Regions from separate parts of the Bacillus sp. CPT56D-587-MTF genome, predicted to be linked through region 3. Evidence: predicted binding sites of a transcription regulator. Region 3 holds the regulator's gene; each other region holds the start of a gene.
What was found. The regulator Rex, encoded in region 3, represses fermentation and respiration genes when NADH is low (regulators of the CRP and FNR family bind a similar motif). The targets are predictions, from matches to a motif close to TTGTGAAATATTTCACAA.
Positions count from the first base shown of each region.

Region 1: hcp (hydroxylamine reductase) is a predicted target of Rex. The motif match lies at 2,257-2,274, and genes of this name have one in related genera.
Region 2: AC3WVZ_RS24015 (L-lactate dehydrogenase) is a predicted target of Rex. The motif match lies at 2,478-2,495, and genes of this name have one in related genera.
Region 4: arcA (arginine deiminase) is a predicted target of Rex. The motif match lies at 2,069-2,086, and genes of this name have one in related genera.

Region 1 covers NZ_JBYTEF010000001.1:2,993,386-2,997,454, forward strand. Annotated here, with positions in the region: partial or broken gene AC3WVZ_RS15415 (RHS repeat domain-containing protein) at 1-911, opposite strand, end outside; gene hcp (hydroxylamine reductase) at 907-2,193, opposite strand; partial or broken gene AC3WVZ_RS15425 (IS1182-like element ISBth7 family transposase) at 2,976-4,069, shown strand, end outside.
Region 2 covers NZ_JBYTEF010000001.1:4,635,232-4,639,300, forward strand. Annotated here, with positions in the region: gene AC3WVZ_RS24005 (phosphatase PAP2 family protein) at 1-339, shown strand, start outside; gene AC3WVZ_RS24010 (PTS sugar transporter subunit IIC) at 403-1,416, opposite strand; gene AC3WVZ_RS24015 (L-lactate dehydrogenase) at 1,436-2,386, opposite strand; partial or broken gene AC3WVZ_RS24020 (IS1182-like element ISBth7 family transposase) at 2,722-4,069, shown strand, end outside.
Region 3 covers NZ_JBYTEF010000001.1:4,913,066-4,917,134, forward strand. Annotated here, with positions in the region: gene groES (co-chaperone GroES) at 1-277, opposite strand, end outside; gene AC3WVZ_RS25435 (CPBP family intramembrane glutamic endopeptidase) at 667-1,416, shown strand; gene AC3WVZ_RS25440 (YdiK family protein) at 1,413-1,604, shown strand; gene AC3WVZ_RS25445 (redox-sensing transcriptional repressor Rex) at 1,634-2,263, opposite strand; gene AC3WVZ_RS25450 (ABC-F family ATP-binding cassette domain-containing protein) at 2,451-4,069, shown strand, end outside.
Region 4 covers NZ_JBYTEF010000001.1:5,620,628-5,624,696, forward strand. Annotated here, with positions in the region: gene AC3WVZ_RS29055 (methyl-accepting chemotaxis protein) at 22-1,314, shown strand; gene argR (arginine repressor) at 1,461-1,910, shown strand; gene arcA (arginine deiminase) at 2,179-3,411, shown strand; gene argF (ornithine carbamoyltransferase) at 3,442-4,069, shown strand, end outside.

The DNA.
Region 1 (4,069 bases), 1.9 Mb from region 3:
TATAATGGGTTGATACTATCTCCATCATAGAAATAACGTGTTACTTGACCATTTACACTCTTTTCAATACGACGGTTATTCTCATCATATTTATAAGTTGCGAATGCATTGCTCTCACCTTGTTTTGTAATCGCTACAATCTGGTCATCTTCGTTCCATGTATACTTGTACTTCCCGTCAGATGTACGATTTCCATTCGCATCATACGTTAACGATTCGTTTCCGAATTTCACAAGCTGATTTCCGTCATTAAATGTTGCCGCTATAGATTTTGTTTCTTTTCCATTCTCTACAACTTTCACACTCGTACGGTTTCCAAATCCATCATATGTGTAAGATTTACTTGTTCCGTTTGGTAGTGCTTCATTTAATAATTGGTTAATCGGGTCATATACAAAGTTTGTTTCTGTTACTTTTCCGCCCGCACCTTCATGTTTAATCTTCGTACGGTTACCCGCTTGATCATATTCATATCGTTCAGAAAGAAGAATACTGTTGGATGTACCTACTACTAGGTCTTTAATTTTGTTCGCGTGGTCATAGTTAAACGTCGAACCTGAACCATTACCAGCTGTATACGTACGAACGTTTCCTTGATCATCATAATCAAATCGATACGTTTGAGAACCGTCTGTTACACGAATGTTTTGATCTAGCGTGTTGTAGTCATACGATACTTTATTTGTGTATCCACCTTGTGTTACTGTTTGTTCTTTTAATTTCTCTGTCTTACTGTTTGCTTTGTCGTGATATGCCCAGTCAATTTTTCCGCCTCGGCTATCTGTTGCACTTGTAACGCGGTCAGCCTTATCGTATGTTTTTGTTCGTTCTACACCATTGACATGGTCTTTCACTTTCGTAACTTGTCCGTTTTGATCACGTTCAAATGTAAATGAATCTTTTCCGTTACGATAACATCATAGCCATGTCTTCTGCTGCATTTGTAATTAGTTTTAAACCAAATGTTTCTTGTAATACATCAAGCACGCCAGGTGAAATAAATTCAGGAGCCTTTGGACCGATGCGAATATCTTGAATTCCAAGACTAAATAGCCCGAGTAAAATGGCAACCGCTTTTTGTTCAAACCATGATAGCACAATACTTACTGGCAATTCATTCACTTCACATTGGAAAGCATCAGCTAATGCAGCTGCTATTTTCACTGTAGAAATGGAATTATTACATTGTCCTAAGTCGATGTAGCGCGGAATCTCGGTACCAGGTACAACACCGTAATCCACATCATTAAAGCGGAATTTCCCGCAAGAAGTTGTTAAAATAACTGTTTCTGGCGGAAGTGACGTTGCTAATTCACGATAATATTCTCCACCTTTTCCCGGTGCATCACAACCGGCAATAACAAAGAAACGCTTTATCTTCCCCTCTTTTACTGCATTAATAATTTCCGGAGCTAATGATAATACTGTATGATGATGAAACCCTGTTACTAACTGTTCATCCGACTCCATATGTACTTCTGAAAGTTCTAGTGCTTTTTGAATCAATGGTGTAAAATCATCATTTTCAATTTTTTGTACACCCTCTAAACCTGCAATGTCATATGAAAAGAATCGATCAGAGTATGATCCTTTAATTGGCATAACACAGTTCGTTGTAGCTAATATGGCACCAGTAAATTTTTCAAAAAGGCGTCTTTGATCATACCATGCCTTACCGATGTTTCCTTTTAAATGTTTATATTTTTTCAGTTGCGGGTATCCGTGTGCTGGTAGCATTTCAGAATGCGTATAAATATTAATGTCTTTTCCTTCTGTTTGCTTTAATAGTTCTTCTAATGCAAATAAATTATGGCCCGTAACTACAATTGCTTTACCTTCTACACGATTTTGTGTAATTTGTACAGGTTCTGGCACACCAAAATGATTCGTATGTGCCTCATCTAATAATTCCATCACCCGTAAAGCTGATTTCCCCACTTTCATAGCCATATCAATATGCTCTTGTTCGTTAAAATTAGAATTTGTTAATGTCATATATAAAGCTTCTTGTGTTGTAGCATCTACAAATCCATCCGTATACCCTAGCTGAGCAGCATGTGTGCGATAAGCTGCAATTCCTTTTAGCCCAAACACAATCGTATCTTGTAGACTCGCAATCGTTTCATTCTTGCCACAAACACCCATTACTTTACATCCGCCTGTTGGCGTTTGTTCACATTGATAACAAAACATATCATCCCACCCTCTCCCAATCATTCATTACACCTTAAGCATAATACCCATTGAAAAAAAGTGATGTGATATCAATCACAATAATATATAAAGATTTGTGACAGTTCATATTGTTGACATAATACTTTTATTGACATCCAAAAAATATACATTAGTGTGCACACATCTTTCGATACTTTTAAATAGCTAAATAATTAATTTGGAGAAATATATACAACAAAAAATTTTTTTGAATCCCTTATACAAATAATTGCAATTCATCTCATATGAAAATAGCGTATTTTTTATTTTAAGGAACTATCATTTTTTTATTAAAGCCTTCATTGTAAACCTCTTTATTTACAATACATTTACACTATCTTAACATTACTTACATTATTTATATGATATATTTATATAGAAGCTACTTAAGAAATTTCATATACATTTTATCTTTATGATCTCTAATCTAATCAATAAAAAGATCATGTTATATTTTTATAACAGGGGTGAATTACGATGACTGAAACTTTAAAAACACTTATAATGCTTGATGCTACTTACGTTGTTATTGCAATTATGACAGTACTAGTATTTGTATACTTGGAATTAAAATCTCAGTAATATATGCTGACGTAATTGACAGATTCAGCATTTAAATATAGTTAGAAGAAAGAAAGGAGAAAATTATTTCTCCTTTCTTTTCAGGCTGTGGAGAAAGTCTTCTCCACAGCCTGTTTTTGTGTCTGAACCTCTTTTTATGTGTCAACACTGATAAAAAAGAGGAAAAGGAGAGATTTTTTATGATGGGTGCTTTAAAAAATCATCGTGATGAGCGTGTATCTGTTTCTGTAGAAGAGTTGGTTCCACAAGATCATTTCCTTCGTGCAATTGAAGCGACAATTAGTTTTGATTTTATTGAAGAGAAGTTACGCCCTTATTACTGTGAAAACAATGGACGCCCGTCCATTCATCCTATTGTTTTATTTAAGATGATGTTTATTGGATATTTTTACGGTATTCGTTCTGAGCGTCAATTGGAAAAGGAAATTAAAACGAATATTGCCTACCGTTGGTTTTTAGGGTTTTCTCTATCGGATACTATTCCGGATCACTCTACAATCAGTTGGAATCGTCGTACTCGTTTTATTCATACAAATATTTTCGAAGAAATTTTTGATGAGATTGTGAGACAAGCGACGGAGCACCGGATGGTAGGAGGACGTGCACTGATGACAGATTCTACACATATTAAGGCCAATGCCAATAAAAATAAATTTGTACATAAATATAAAAAAGAAAAAGCAAAGTTTTATATAGACGAGCTAGAAGCTGCGGTAATCGAAGATCGTGAGGTACATGGAAAAAAGAATTAAAACCTAGAAAGGAAAGTGATACCCCTACCAAAAAAACTCGTATAAGTACAACGGATCCAGATAGTGGATTTTTAATGAGAGATGGAAAACCAAATGGTTTTCATTTCTTGGATCATCGTACGACTGATGCGAAGTACAATATTATTACAGATACCTATGTAACGGCTGGAAATATGGCAGATTCCGAGCCGTATTTAGCACGCCTCCAAGCTCAGATTGATAAATTCGACTTCAAAGTAGAAGCTGTTGCCCTTGATGCTGGCTATTTTACAGGATATATCTGTAAGAAACTATCAGAACGGAATATATTTATGGTGATGGGGTATCGCCGATTTGGAAAACGGAATAAAGAAGTACCGAAAAGCCAATTTAAATATGTAGAAGAAATGAATGTTTTCGCTTGTCCGATGGGATGTATTCTAGAATATGTAACAACTGATCGTGAAGGATACCGTCAATACAAATCGAATCCAGAAGACTGCGCTGTTTGTCCGTTACGTGAGGTGTGCTTTTCAAAGAAA
Region 2 (4,069 bases), 280 kb from region 3:
CCACGTCCGACTGTCGTTGGAACAGATGTATTTTCTGAACTAGTTCGCTATATTTATAGTATCGACCAGCCAGTAAACTGTTTCCCTAGCATTCACGTTCTTACTACATTTGTAATTATGTTAGCTGCCTTTAAGCGTAGAGAACAGCATGTTTTTGAATATTACATCCTTACTTTCTTCGGTACACTTATTATTTTATCAACGCTATTTACGAAGCAGCATGCCTTTGTAGATGCCGTTTCTGGAATGACGCTTGCAAGCATACTTTACTTCGGCGTTCAGCTCTTATTGGCCAAAGAACCAATAAGAGTTCCAGTAAAACAAAATCATAGAATGTAGCATGACAAAAAAGCAGACTGTGGCTTCAGTCTGCTTTTATCTATTATTAAGGAGATTTTCAATTTAAGATTGCGGTACAGTCATATCACCAGAATGAATACGACCTGCTTTTTTAAGAGCAATGTAAAGTATATAAGAAACAGCTACTGGAATGACGATATAAGTAATTACCATCGCCGGGAGAACTTCCCATCCTTGGCTGGAAATTAAATTAATTGGTGCTATAAGAGAACTTAATCCAAGACCTGCAATTTCCTTTCCTGCTTCCAGTTGGAAAATTAATGCTGATACTGGACCGACTATAGCACTGGCGACGACAGTTGGGACGAGAATCATTGGATTTTTAGTGATATTTGGTAACTGTACTTTCGGAGTACAAAGTGCTTGAGCTAATATGCCACCTAAATTGTTTTCTTTTGCTGAGATGACAGAGAATCCGATAAACTGAGCAACGCATCCAGCAAGAGCTGCACCACCTGCAACACCGTCTAAGCTAAGTGCAATTGCTAACGCAGCTGATGAAGCTGGAGAGATAAGTAATAGTCCCCAAACTACTGCAATGACGATAGAAGCGATGAATGGGCTACCAGCTGAGCTATCTTTAATAAACGCTCCAACTGCATTTAAAACAGGAGTAATATTATGAGATAACCAAATGCCTACTAAACCAGAACCTAATATGGCCGCAAATGGAACGAGCATCATATCTAACGCAGTTTTTCCGCTTAAACGTTTACCAATATATACAGCTAAAGTTGCTGTTAATAATGCACCGATTGGCTCACCTGTTTTAATAATTAGACCAGCTTCAGTAATCGAAATGGATCCGGCACCAATCGCTCCGGCTACCATCGCCGAGAAGATTACAAGACCGTTTGCACCGAGCATAAAAGCAATTCCAGCACCAATTGCCGGTGCCATTAGTGATTTTGCAACAACTCCGATTGTAATAAGTAATGGTATATCAACAATTCTTCCTATATTTTCGATCAGTAAACCAATTCCGAGGGATACGAAAATACCTTGTGCGATTCCAGCAGATGCTTTAAATACACGAGACATTATATATTCCTTCATTTGTTTCACCTTCTATAAGTTAGTAACCAATTGTTTTCATATAATCACGTAAAATATCGTTTGATTTTGCGAATCGAGATTCTTCATCCTCTGTTAAATTGAGTTCTACAACTTCTCTTATACCGTCTCTAGTAATAATAGCTGGTACTCCTGTACAAATATCATATTCACCGTACTCACCATCTAAAATGGCTGATACAGCAATGACACGGTGATCATCATTAAAGATTGAACTCGCAATATATGCTAGAGAATTTCCAATCCCGTAATAAGTAGTTCCTTTACGTTTATAAATTTCCCAGCCAGCTTTTGCAGTCTTCTCAACAATTTCATCTAAATCTATTTCACCAAATCGCTCTTTTTGTTCTTCTAAAATTTGCAGAATTGGCTTTCCACCAACAGTTACATGAGACCAAGCAACCATTTGAGAATCACCATGTTCTCCTAATGAATACCCATGAATACTACGAGGATCTACATGTAGCATTTCAGATAAAATTGTTCTTAAGCGAGAAGAATCTAGTGATGTACCAGTACCGATTACGCGATTTCTAGGTAATCCAGATAATTTCCACACTTGATATGTAATAATATCAACTGGGTTCGATGCAAGTAAGAAAATACCATCAAATCCACTTGCCATTACACCACCAACAACACTTTCCATAATCTTCGCACTCGCTCCTAAAGTATCTAAGCGACTTTGCCCTGGTTTTGGTGCTGGCCCTGCTGTAATAATGACAATGTCCATATCTTTGCAGTCTTCATAGCTTCCTGCATATACTTTTGTTCTTGTATTTGTAAAGTTAATGCAATGTGATAAATCCATTGCTTCCCCAACTGCACGTTCATGATTTATATCAATTAATAATAGCTCTTCGCAAATCCCTTGATTTACAATGGAATACGCACAACTTGATCCAACTAATCCAGTACCGATAATTGCAATTTTTCTTGTATGTCTTTTCATAGCAATCTCTCCTAATTGATCATATAATCTATTTCTTTTGTTCTTTACATTCTTAATTATAGAGGTTCCCACGATAGAAACCATGGATACTTTGTGAAATTTTGAACAAAGTTTTTGTCCTTTTTGTGAATTGTCATATTCCATTTTCGTCATATTTGTTACAACTGGAAAAATATTTATTATGTATTTATTGACATATACAAAAAGAAAACGAGCGAATAAATTCGCTCGTTTTCTCAGGCTGTGGAGAAAGTCTTCTCCACAGCCTGTTTTTGTGTCTGAACCTCTTTTTATGTGTCAACACTGATAAAAAAGAGGAAAAGGAGAGATTTTTTATGATGGGTGCTTTAAAAAATCATCGTGATGAGCGTGTATCTGTTTCTGTAGAAGAGTTGGTTCCACAAGATCATTTCCTTCGTGCAATTGAAGCGACAATTAGTTTTGATTTTATTGAAGAGAAGTTACGCCCTTATTACTGTGAAAACAATGGACGCCCGTCCATTCATCCTATTGTTTTATTTAAGATGATGTTTATTGGATATTTTTACGGTATTCGTTCTGAGCGTCAATTGGAAAAGGAAATTAAAACGAATATTGCCTACCGTTGGTTTTTAGGGTTTTCTCTATCGGATACTATTCCGGATCACTCTACAATCAGTTGGAATCGTCGTACTCGTTTTATTCATACAAATATTTTCGAAGAAATTTTTGATGAGATTGTGAGACAAGCGACGGAGCACCGGATGGTAGGAGGACGTGCACTGATGACAGATTCTACACATATTAAGGCCAATGCCAATAAAAATAAATTTGTACATAAATATAAAAAAGAAAAAGCAAAGTTTTATATAGACGAGCTAGAAGCTGCGGTAATCGAAGATCGTGAGGTACATGGAAAAAAGAATTAAAACCTAGAAAGGAAAGTGATACCCCTACCAAAAAAACTCGTATAAGTACAACGGATCCAGATAGTGGATTTTTAATGAGAGATGGAAAACCAAATGGTTTTCATTTCTTGGATCATCGTACGACTGATGCGAAGTACAATATTATTACAGATACCTATGTAACGGCTGGAAATATGGCAGATTCCGAGCCGTATTTAGCACGCCTCCAAGCTCAGATTGATAAATTCGACTTCAAAGTAGAAGCTGTTGCCCTTGATGCTGGCTATTTTACAGGATATATCTGTAAGAAACTATCAGAACGGAATATATTTATGGTGATGGGGTATCGCCGATTTGGAAAACGGAATAAAGAAGTACCGAAAAGCCAATTTAAATATGTAGAAGAAATGAATGTTTTCGCTTGTCCGATGGGATGTATTCTAGAATATGTAACAACTGATCGTGAAGGATACCGTCAATACAAATCGAATCCAGAAGACTGCGCTGTTTGTCCGTTACGTGAGGTGTGCTTTTCAAAGAAACAAAAACAAAAAGTTATCACTCATCATGTGTGGGAGAAATATAAGGATATTGCTAGAAAAAACAAGCTAACAGCTACAGGGAAAAGGTTGTATAAAGTACGCTGTTCCACTATAGAGCGAAGCTTTGCAGACGCCAAAGAACTACATGGCTACCGCTATGCCCGGTTTCGAGGGCTGAAGTCTGTCCAAATGCAAGCTTATCTCACCGCAGCTTGTCAAAACATGAAAAAAATAGCCCTCCACCTGACCAAAAA
Region 3 (4,069 bases):
TAACTGCTAAAATGTCACTTTCACGTAAAATCAAGTAGTCTGTACCTTCATATTTCACTTCAGTACCTGCATATTTTGAGAAGATGATAAGATCACCTGCTGCTACCTCTAAAGCAACACGCTCACCATTCTCAAGCACTCGACCAGTACCTACTGCAACAACTTTACCCTCTTGTGGTTTTTCTTTTGCAGTATCTGGTAATACGATACCACTTGCTGTTTTTTCTTCTGCTTGAACAAGCTCAATTACAACGCGATCACCTAATGGCTTTAGCATGAACAATAACCTCCTCATTTTGTTATGTAAATTTCTTTTATTAGCACCCAAGTCATCCGAGTGCTAACACACTTATAATAATAAATAATCTCAATTTCTTTTGCAAGTAAAAAAATCATAATTTTTTCGCAAATCACTATATAAACTTTCTATATACAATACTGCCTTTACTATATGAATCGTTGTTTCCACTGCTCGTATGTTACAATATGAAAGGACACCCTAAGTTGTTTTCGCTACACATACAACTTTCTCCTGTCTTCTATTATAATTTCAAATAAGGATTTACGAAAAAAACATAATTCAAGAGGTTTATATCGTAGGTAGCATATTTACATGTTATCCTAACTTATCTCATACACTATAGTTAGAAAGGATGGTTAAACCATTTGAAGAAACAATACTGGTGGATTATCATTACATACATTTTAATGCAGTTATCTGGCGTTGTTGGATTACCACTTCTCCTAAAAACAGGACTCTATGATAATAGAGGATTTACCATTGAAGAAAAAGGACAAATCATAACGGGACACTGGGCAATCATTAGCTTCTTTATTGCATTATGTATCGTGCTTTGGTTACTTAGAACAGATATTCGTGACAGGCATTTAGATCCAATGCGCTCTTCTGTTCCAGCTACTATTGGATGGATTTTTATCGGGTTCTTCTTAGCAATCATCTCACAATCCATTGCAGGTATGATTGAAATGTATGTATTTGGGGTTCCACGTGGATCTGAGAATACAGACAGACTGATGGACATCGCAAGAACGATACCTTGGTTCCTTATTGTTGTATCTATAATTGGACCTATCTTAGAAGAAATCGTATTTAGAAAAATTCTATTCGGCACGCTTTATAAGAAGTTTAACTTCTTTATCGCAGCTATCATTAGTTCGCTTGTATTCGCAACAATTCATTTTGATTTTACTCACTTATTGGTATACACTGCTATGGGGCTCGTATTCGCCTTCTTATATGTGAAGACGAAACGTATTATCGTTCCGATTGCAGCTCATGTTGCGATGAATACATTAGTCGCTATTGGGCAAATTTTTATGAGCAATGAACAAATTCAAGAAATGATTAAAGAAGCTGAAAAAATGCAAGGCTTTATCGGAGGATTTTTTGTATGAGAAACTCACCATTGTTCATGGCTGCACTATACTTCCTTCTTGGATGTATCTTTACACGCTTCGCCATTACGAACGTGACAGATACAATCTGGAATATGTGGACAATACTATTTGCAGTTATGGCAACAATTGATTTTAATTTGGCACTTCGCCTTATATTAGTTAAATTCACAAAGAAGAAACAATAATAAAACGCAGAGGTCGCTTCCTCTGCGTTTTATTGTGGATAGTTTTTCAAAAAGTAAACTAATGTTTGTAACTCTACAGCTAAGTCAATATGATGAATTCTAATATTCTCTGATACGTTTAATCGCGCTGGTGTGAAATTCAAAATACCGTGCACGCTTGTTTCAGCTAATCTATCTGCTACAGCTTGTGCTACTGTAGCCGGTACTGTTAATATTGCCACTTGTATATCATTTGATAATCTCTCTTCTAATTCATCTAAATGATATACAGGAATGCCCCCGATTTCTGTTCCAACTTTCTCTTCACTAACATCAAATGCCATTTCAATTTTTGTATTATTGTTTTTCGTGAAATTATAATGTAAGAAAGCGGTCCCTAAATTACCTACTCCAATAAGTGCTACACGTGTTATATCATCTTGATCAAGTGTTTCGCGGAAAAATGATAATAAATAATTTACGTTATATCCATATCCCTTTTTCCCTAACGCTCCAAAATACGAAAAATCTCTTCGTATTGTTGCGGAATCTACTTTTACTGCCTCACTCAATTCGGCCGATGAAACACGCTGCTTACCAGAAAGAGATAAGTTTTGGATAAATCGATAGTATAGAGGCAATCTTTTAGCAGTGGCTTGTGGAATCTTTTGCTGATCCATATGACCTCTCCTCTCTTCCTATCTTTATTCATATACTTTAATCAAATACAGAAGTTTAGCACTCATTAAATTCCTTGTATAATAAAGAGAAGAAGTATTCTCTCTTTATTTTAAACTATACACTATTTTTAGTATGATTGAGAAATATAAACATGGCAAAGTTAAGAAATTATTTGAGGTGAAAACATTGATTTTATTACAAGTAAACGCGCTTTCGAAATTATACGGTGCAGAAACGATTCTTGCAAACATAAAATTGGAAGTACAAACAAAAGATCGTATCGCATTAGTTGGAAGGAATGGAGCAGGAAAATCTACATTATTAAAAATTATCGCTGGTGAATTATCTCATGATGGTGGCGAAATTATAAAACCGAAAGATGTCTCAATCGGATATTTAGCTCAAAATACTGGACTAGAAACGTCTTTAACAATTTGGGATGAAATGCTAACCGTCTTTACCCACTTACAGCAAATGGAGACAAAACTTCGAAGGCTTGAGCAAGAAATGGGAAAAGAAGAAAACTTTTCAAACGAAGCTACATATGAAAGATTGTTAGCTGATTATGACCAACTACAACTCAATTATAAAGATCAAGGTGGATATCAATATGAAGCGGATATTCGCTCCATTTTAAGCGGCCTTGGCTTCCCAGTTGAAACGCACCAGACGACGATCTCTACTTTAAGCGGCGGGCAAAAAACAAGATTAGCTCTCGGGAAATTATTATTAACAAAACCAGACTTACTTATTTTGGACGAGCCTACAAACCATTTAGACATCGAAACATTAACATGGCTTGAGCAATATTTGCAAGGTTATCCTGGCGCAATATTAATCGTCTCACATGACCGTTATTTCTTAGACAAACTCGTTACACAAGTATATGAAATTTCGAATAAAGAAAGCAGACGATTTGTTGGTAACTACAGTAAATATTTAGACTTAAAATCAGCATTATATGAGCAAGAAATGAAACGTTACGAAAAACAACAAGATGAAATCGCAAAACTTGAGGACTTCGTTCAAAAGAATATAGCTCGCGCTTCTACAACGAAACGTGCTCAAAGTCGCCGTAAACAACTAGACAGAATGGAATTATTAACGAGACCATTAGGGGATTCTAAGTCAGCATCATTCCACTTCGATATTGAAAAACAAAGTGGAAATGATGTTTTACAAGTAAATGATGCAACCATCGGCTATGATGGAAACCCTATAATTGAACATGTAACTATGCGCTTAACTCGCGGAGATAGTGTTGCTTTAGTTGGTCCAAACGGAATTGGGAAATCCACATTGTTAAAATCCATTGTGAATAAGTTACCACTATTAAATGGTGATGTTTCTTTCGGATCAAATGTATCTGTTGGTTATTATGATCAAGAACAAGCAAACTTAACATCTTCTAAACGGGTTTTAAATGAACTATGGGATGAATATCCACTGCAACCGGAAAAAGAAATCCGTACTATACTTGGGAATTTTTTATTCACAGGAGATGATGTACTGAAACCAGTATCTTCCCTTAGTGGTGGACAAAAAGCTCGATTAGCTCTTGCAAAACTTATGATGCAAAAGTCAAATTTGTTAATTCTAGATGAGCCTACGAACCACCTTGATTTAAATAGTAAAGAGATTTTGGAGAATGCTTTAATTGATTACCCAGGGACTCTTCTATTCGTCTCACATGACCGCTACTTTATTAACCGTGTAACAACAACTGTGGTTGAGTTATCAACAGAAGGTGCACAGGAATATTTAGGGGATTACGATTACTACGTTGAAAAGAAAAATGAAATGAT
Region 4 (4,069 bases), 710 kb from region 3:
ATAAAAAGGGGGAAAGGGAAGATGGAAAAAGAAAGAAAAACATTTTCTTTTGGATTACGTACACAACTTATGCTATTCACTACAGTTTTAGCTTTCATTACATATTCAACAAGTATATTTTTTATTTACGTGATATACGATTATTTTCAAAGTTATGTAAGTCAAACTGTATATAATATTATCGTTATGTTATTAGGGGTAGTATGGTCTGGAATTTTAGCATATGGAGCAGCCGTATTTTTAATTAAACCGCTTCGCAAGTTAGAGGAAGCGGCAAGAAAAGCAGCTGAGGGTGATATTCGTGAAGATGTTCCATTACCGAAGACAGATGATGAAATTAAATCTTTAAGTGTTGCATTTAATATGATGTTAGGAAACTTAAGGGGCATGGTAAAAAATATTGATACAACATTTTCGTATACAAATAATCAAGTACAGCAGATTAGAAAACAAACAGGCGAAGCAACGAGACAAGCGCAAGGTGTATCTGAGACACTTGCAGAGATTTCTTCAGGCGCTGAGCAATCAGCGGCATCAATTCAAGCAATTGTTTCTGCTGTTGATACAACGACTTCTATTGCAAGTGAAGTAGAAGAAAAAGCGAAGCAGTCTGATACATTGTCTTCAGAAATGGTTGAAGCTTTAGGGCATAGTACTCGTGTCTTTACGTCTTTAATTCAAGGTATTCAAACATTGGCAAAAGAAAATGAAGATTCAATGCAAAATGTACAGAAGTTAGAAGAACGAATGAAACAAGTAGAACATATTGTGTCTGTTGTGAGTGCGATTGCTAGCCAAACGAATTTATTAGCACTAAATGCTTCTATTGAGGTAGCTCGCGCAGGAGAGCATGGAAGAGGCTTTGCGGTTGTTGCGGAAGAAGTACGTAAACTTGCTGATGAAAGTGATCATTCTGCAAGAAACATATCGCAGTTATTACGGAATATGCAAGATGAAGTACAACAAGTTGCAATGAAAATGACAGAACAAGTGAAAATAGCTAAAGAAGAGGCGAAACGTGGGGAAGCTACGGAATTAATTTTAAAAGAAATGTCATCAAGTGTTATGGAAGTAGCCGATGCAACTCAGCAAATTAGTAGTTATATGAATGAACAAGTGAGCCACATTCATCAAACAGGAGCACAAACAAAAGCTGTAGCAGCAATTGCTGAAGAAACGTCAGCTGGTTCGCAAGAAGTAGCACGTGTGACGATACAACAATCTAAAAATATGATAGTAATCGATCAATTATTAAAGGATTTAGAGAAGCAAGCAACTGATTTGAAACAAACAATTGAACGATTTTCAATGTAAAAGGAAGAACAGAATATTGTTCTTCTCTTTTTTATTTAGCTTGATTTAATATTTACAGTTAAACTATGAACGTTTCCGCAACATTCTTTTCTGTCCCTTTCGGATGAAAATTATAGCGAGCTATAATATTAAAAGGGGTGTCTTTTATGAAAAAAGAAAAAAGACAACGGTTAATTAAACAATTTGTAAAGGAGTATGAAATAGATAAGCAAGAAAGATTAGTAGAATTGTTAGCAAAAAAAGATGTATTAGTAACACAAGCTACGGTTTCTCGCGATATTCGTGAGTTAAACTTAACGAAGGTACCTTCTCAAGAAGGATTAATGATATATAAAGTTTTCTCAGAAGAGCATTTACAAACTGATATAAAGTTAAAGAAAAAATTACGAGAAGTTGTTGTAAAAATTGATTGTGTAGATCAATTAATGGTTATTAAAACATTACCTGGTAATGCACATGTTATTGGTGTTTTATTTGATAAATTAGATTGGAAAGAAAAAATAGGATGTATATGTGGAAATGATACATGCCTTATAATTTCACAGTCGAAATCAGATAGGGAGATTATAGAAGAAAGATTAAATTTAATTATTTAGATGCAAAAATCCTGTTTTTAATAAAATTAAAAACAGGATTTTTGTTTAAATACGGAAGTTAAATATTCAATATATATGCGTAATATATGTATTTTTTATTGAGAAAGCAAGATAGTTTGTTATAAAAATACATATTCGTATGATTTTAAAAAAATAACTTGTTTAATATTTCACAATGATAATGTGGATGCTTTCACAAAGATGAAAGTACAGAGCATTTATTATGTACTTGTAAGACATCAAACATATTTAAAAGGAGGTACAACAAATGAAACATCCGATACATGTTACTTCAGAAATTGGGGAATTACAAACGGTTTTATTAAAACGACCGGGTAAAGAAGTGGAAAACTTGACGCCAGATTATTTGCAGCAATTATTATTTGACGATATTCCATACTTACCAATTATTCAAAAAGAGCATGATTATTTTGCACAAACGTTACGCAATCGGGGTGTTGAAGTTCTTTATTTAGAAAAACTAGCCGCTGAGGCGTTAGTAGATAAAAAACTTCGAGAAGAATTTGTTGATCGTATTTTAAAAGAAGGACAGGCCGACGTAAATGTTGCACATCAAACTTTAAAAGAATATTTACTTTCCTTTTCAAATGAAGAATTAATTCAAAAAATTATGGGCGGTGTACGGAAAAACGAAATTGAAACAAGTAAGAAGACACATTTATATGAATTAATGGAAGATCACTATCCGTTTTACTTAGATCCAATGCCTAATTTATATTTTACTCGTGACCCAGCAGCTAGCGTGGGCGATGGCTTAACGATAAATAAGATGAGAGAACCAGCGCGTAGACGTGAATCATTATTCATGGAGTACATCATTAAATATCATCCAAGATTTGCAAAACATAATGTACCAATCTGGTTAGATCGTGATTATAAATTTCCAATTGAAGGTGGCGACGAGCTAATTTTAAATGAAGAAACAATTGCAATTGGAGTATCTGCTCGTACTTCAGCTAAAGCAATTGAACGTTTAGCTAAAAATCTCTTTAGCCGACAAAATAAAATTAAGAAAGTGTTAGCAATAGAAATTCCAAAATGTCGAGCATTTATGCATTTAGATACAGTATTTACAATGGTTGATTATGACAAGTTTACAATTCACCCAGCCATTCAAGGGCCAAAAGGGAATATGAATATTTATATTTTAGAAAAAGGATCAGATGAGGAAACTCTTAAAATTACACATCGTACTTCTTTAATGGAAGCATTAAAAGAGGTATTAGGCTTAAGTGAATTAGTTCTTATTCCATGTGGAGGAGGAGATGTAATTGCTTCTGCTCGTGAACAATGGAATGATGGCTCGAACACATTAGCAATTGCGCCAGGTGTAGTTGTTACATATGATCGCAACTATGTATCTAATACGTTATTACGTGAACACGGTATAGAAGTGATTGAGGTGCTAAGTTCGGAATTATCTCGTGGTCGTGGGGGTCCACGTTGCATGAGTATGCCAATTGTTCGTAAAGATATTTAGTATAAATAACGGAGAAAGTAGGGATGAATTATGTTAATGACTAGACCAAATTTAAAAGGAAGAAGCTTTCTAGCAGAAAAAGATTTTACACAAGAAGAATTGTTATATTTTCTAGATTTGGCAGCAGAATTAAAAGAGAAAAAGAAAAATGGTATCCCGCATCATTATTTAGAAGGTAAAAATGTAGCGCTCTTATTTGAAAAAACTTCTACTCGTACGCGTTGTGCATTTACAGTAGCATGTACAGATTTAGGGGCAAATCCTGAATATTTAGGGAAAGGTGATATTCAACTTGGGAAAAAAGAATCTGTAGAGGATACAGCAAAAGTGTTAGGGCGTATGTTTGACGGAATTGAGTTTCGTGGATTTAATCATGAAACTGTAGAATCTTTAGCACAAAATTCTGGTGTGCCAGTTTGGAATGGATTAACAGATATGTGGCATCCAACACAAACACTAGCAGATTTATTAACAATTAGAGAACATATAGGGAAATTGAAAAATGTGAAGCTCGTTTACGTTGGCGATGGGCGAAATAATGTTGCTAATAGCTTACTAGTTGGTGGAGCAATCGTTGGAATGGATGTACGTATTTGTACACCGGAATCTTTATGGCCTGCACAAGAAGTAATTGATTTAGCAAAAAAATATAATGAAC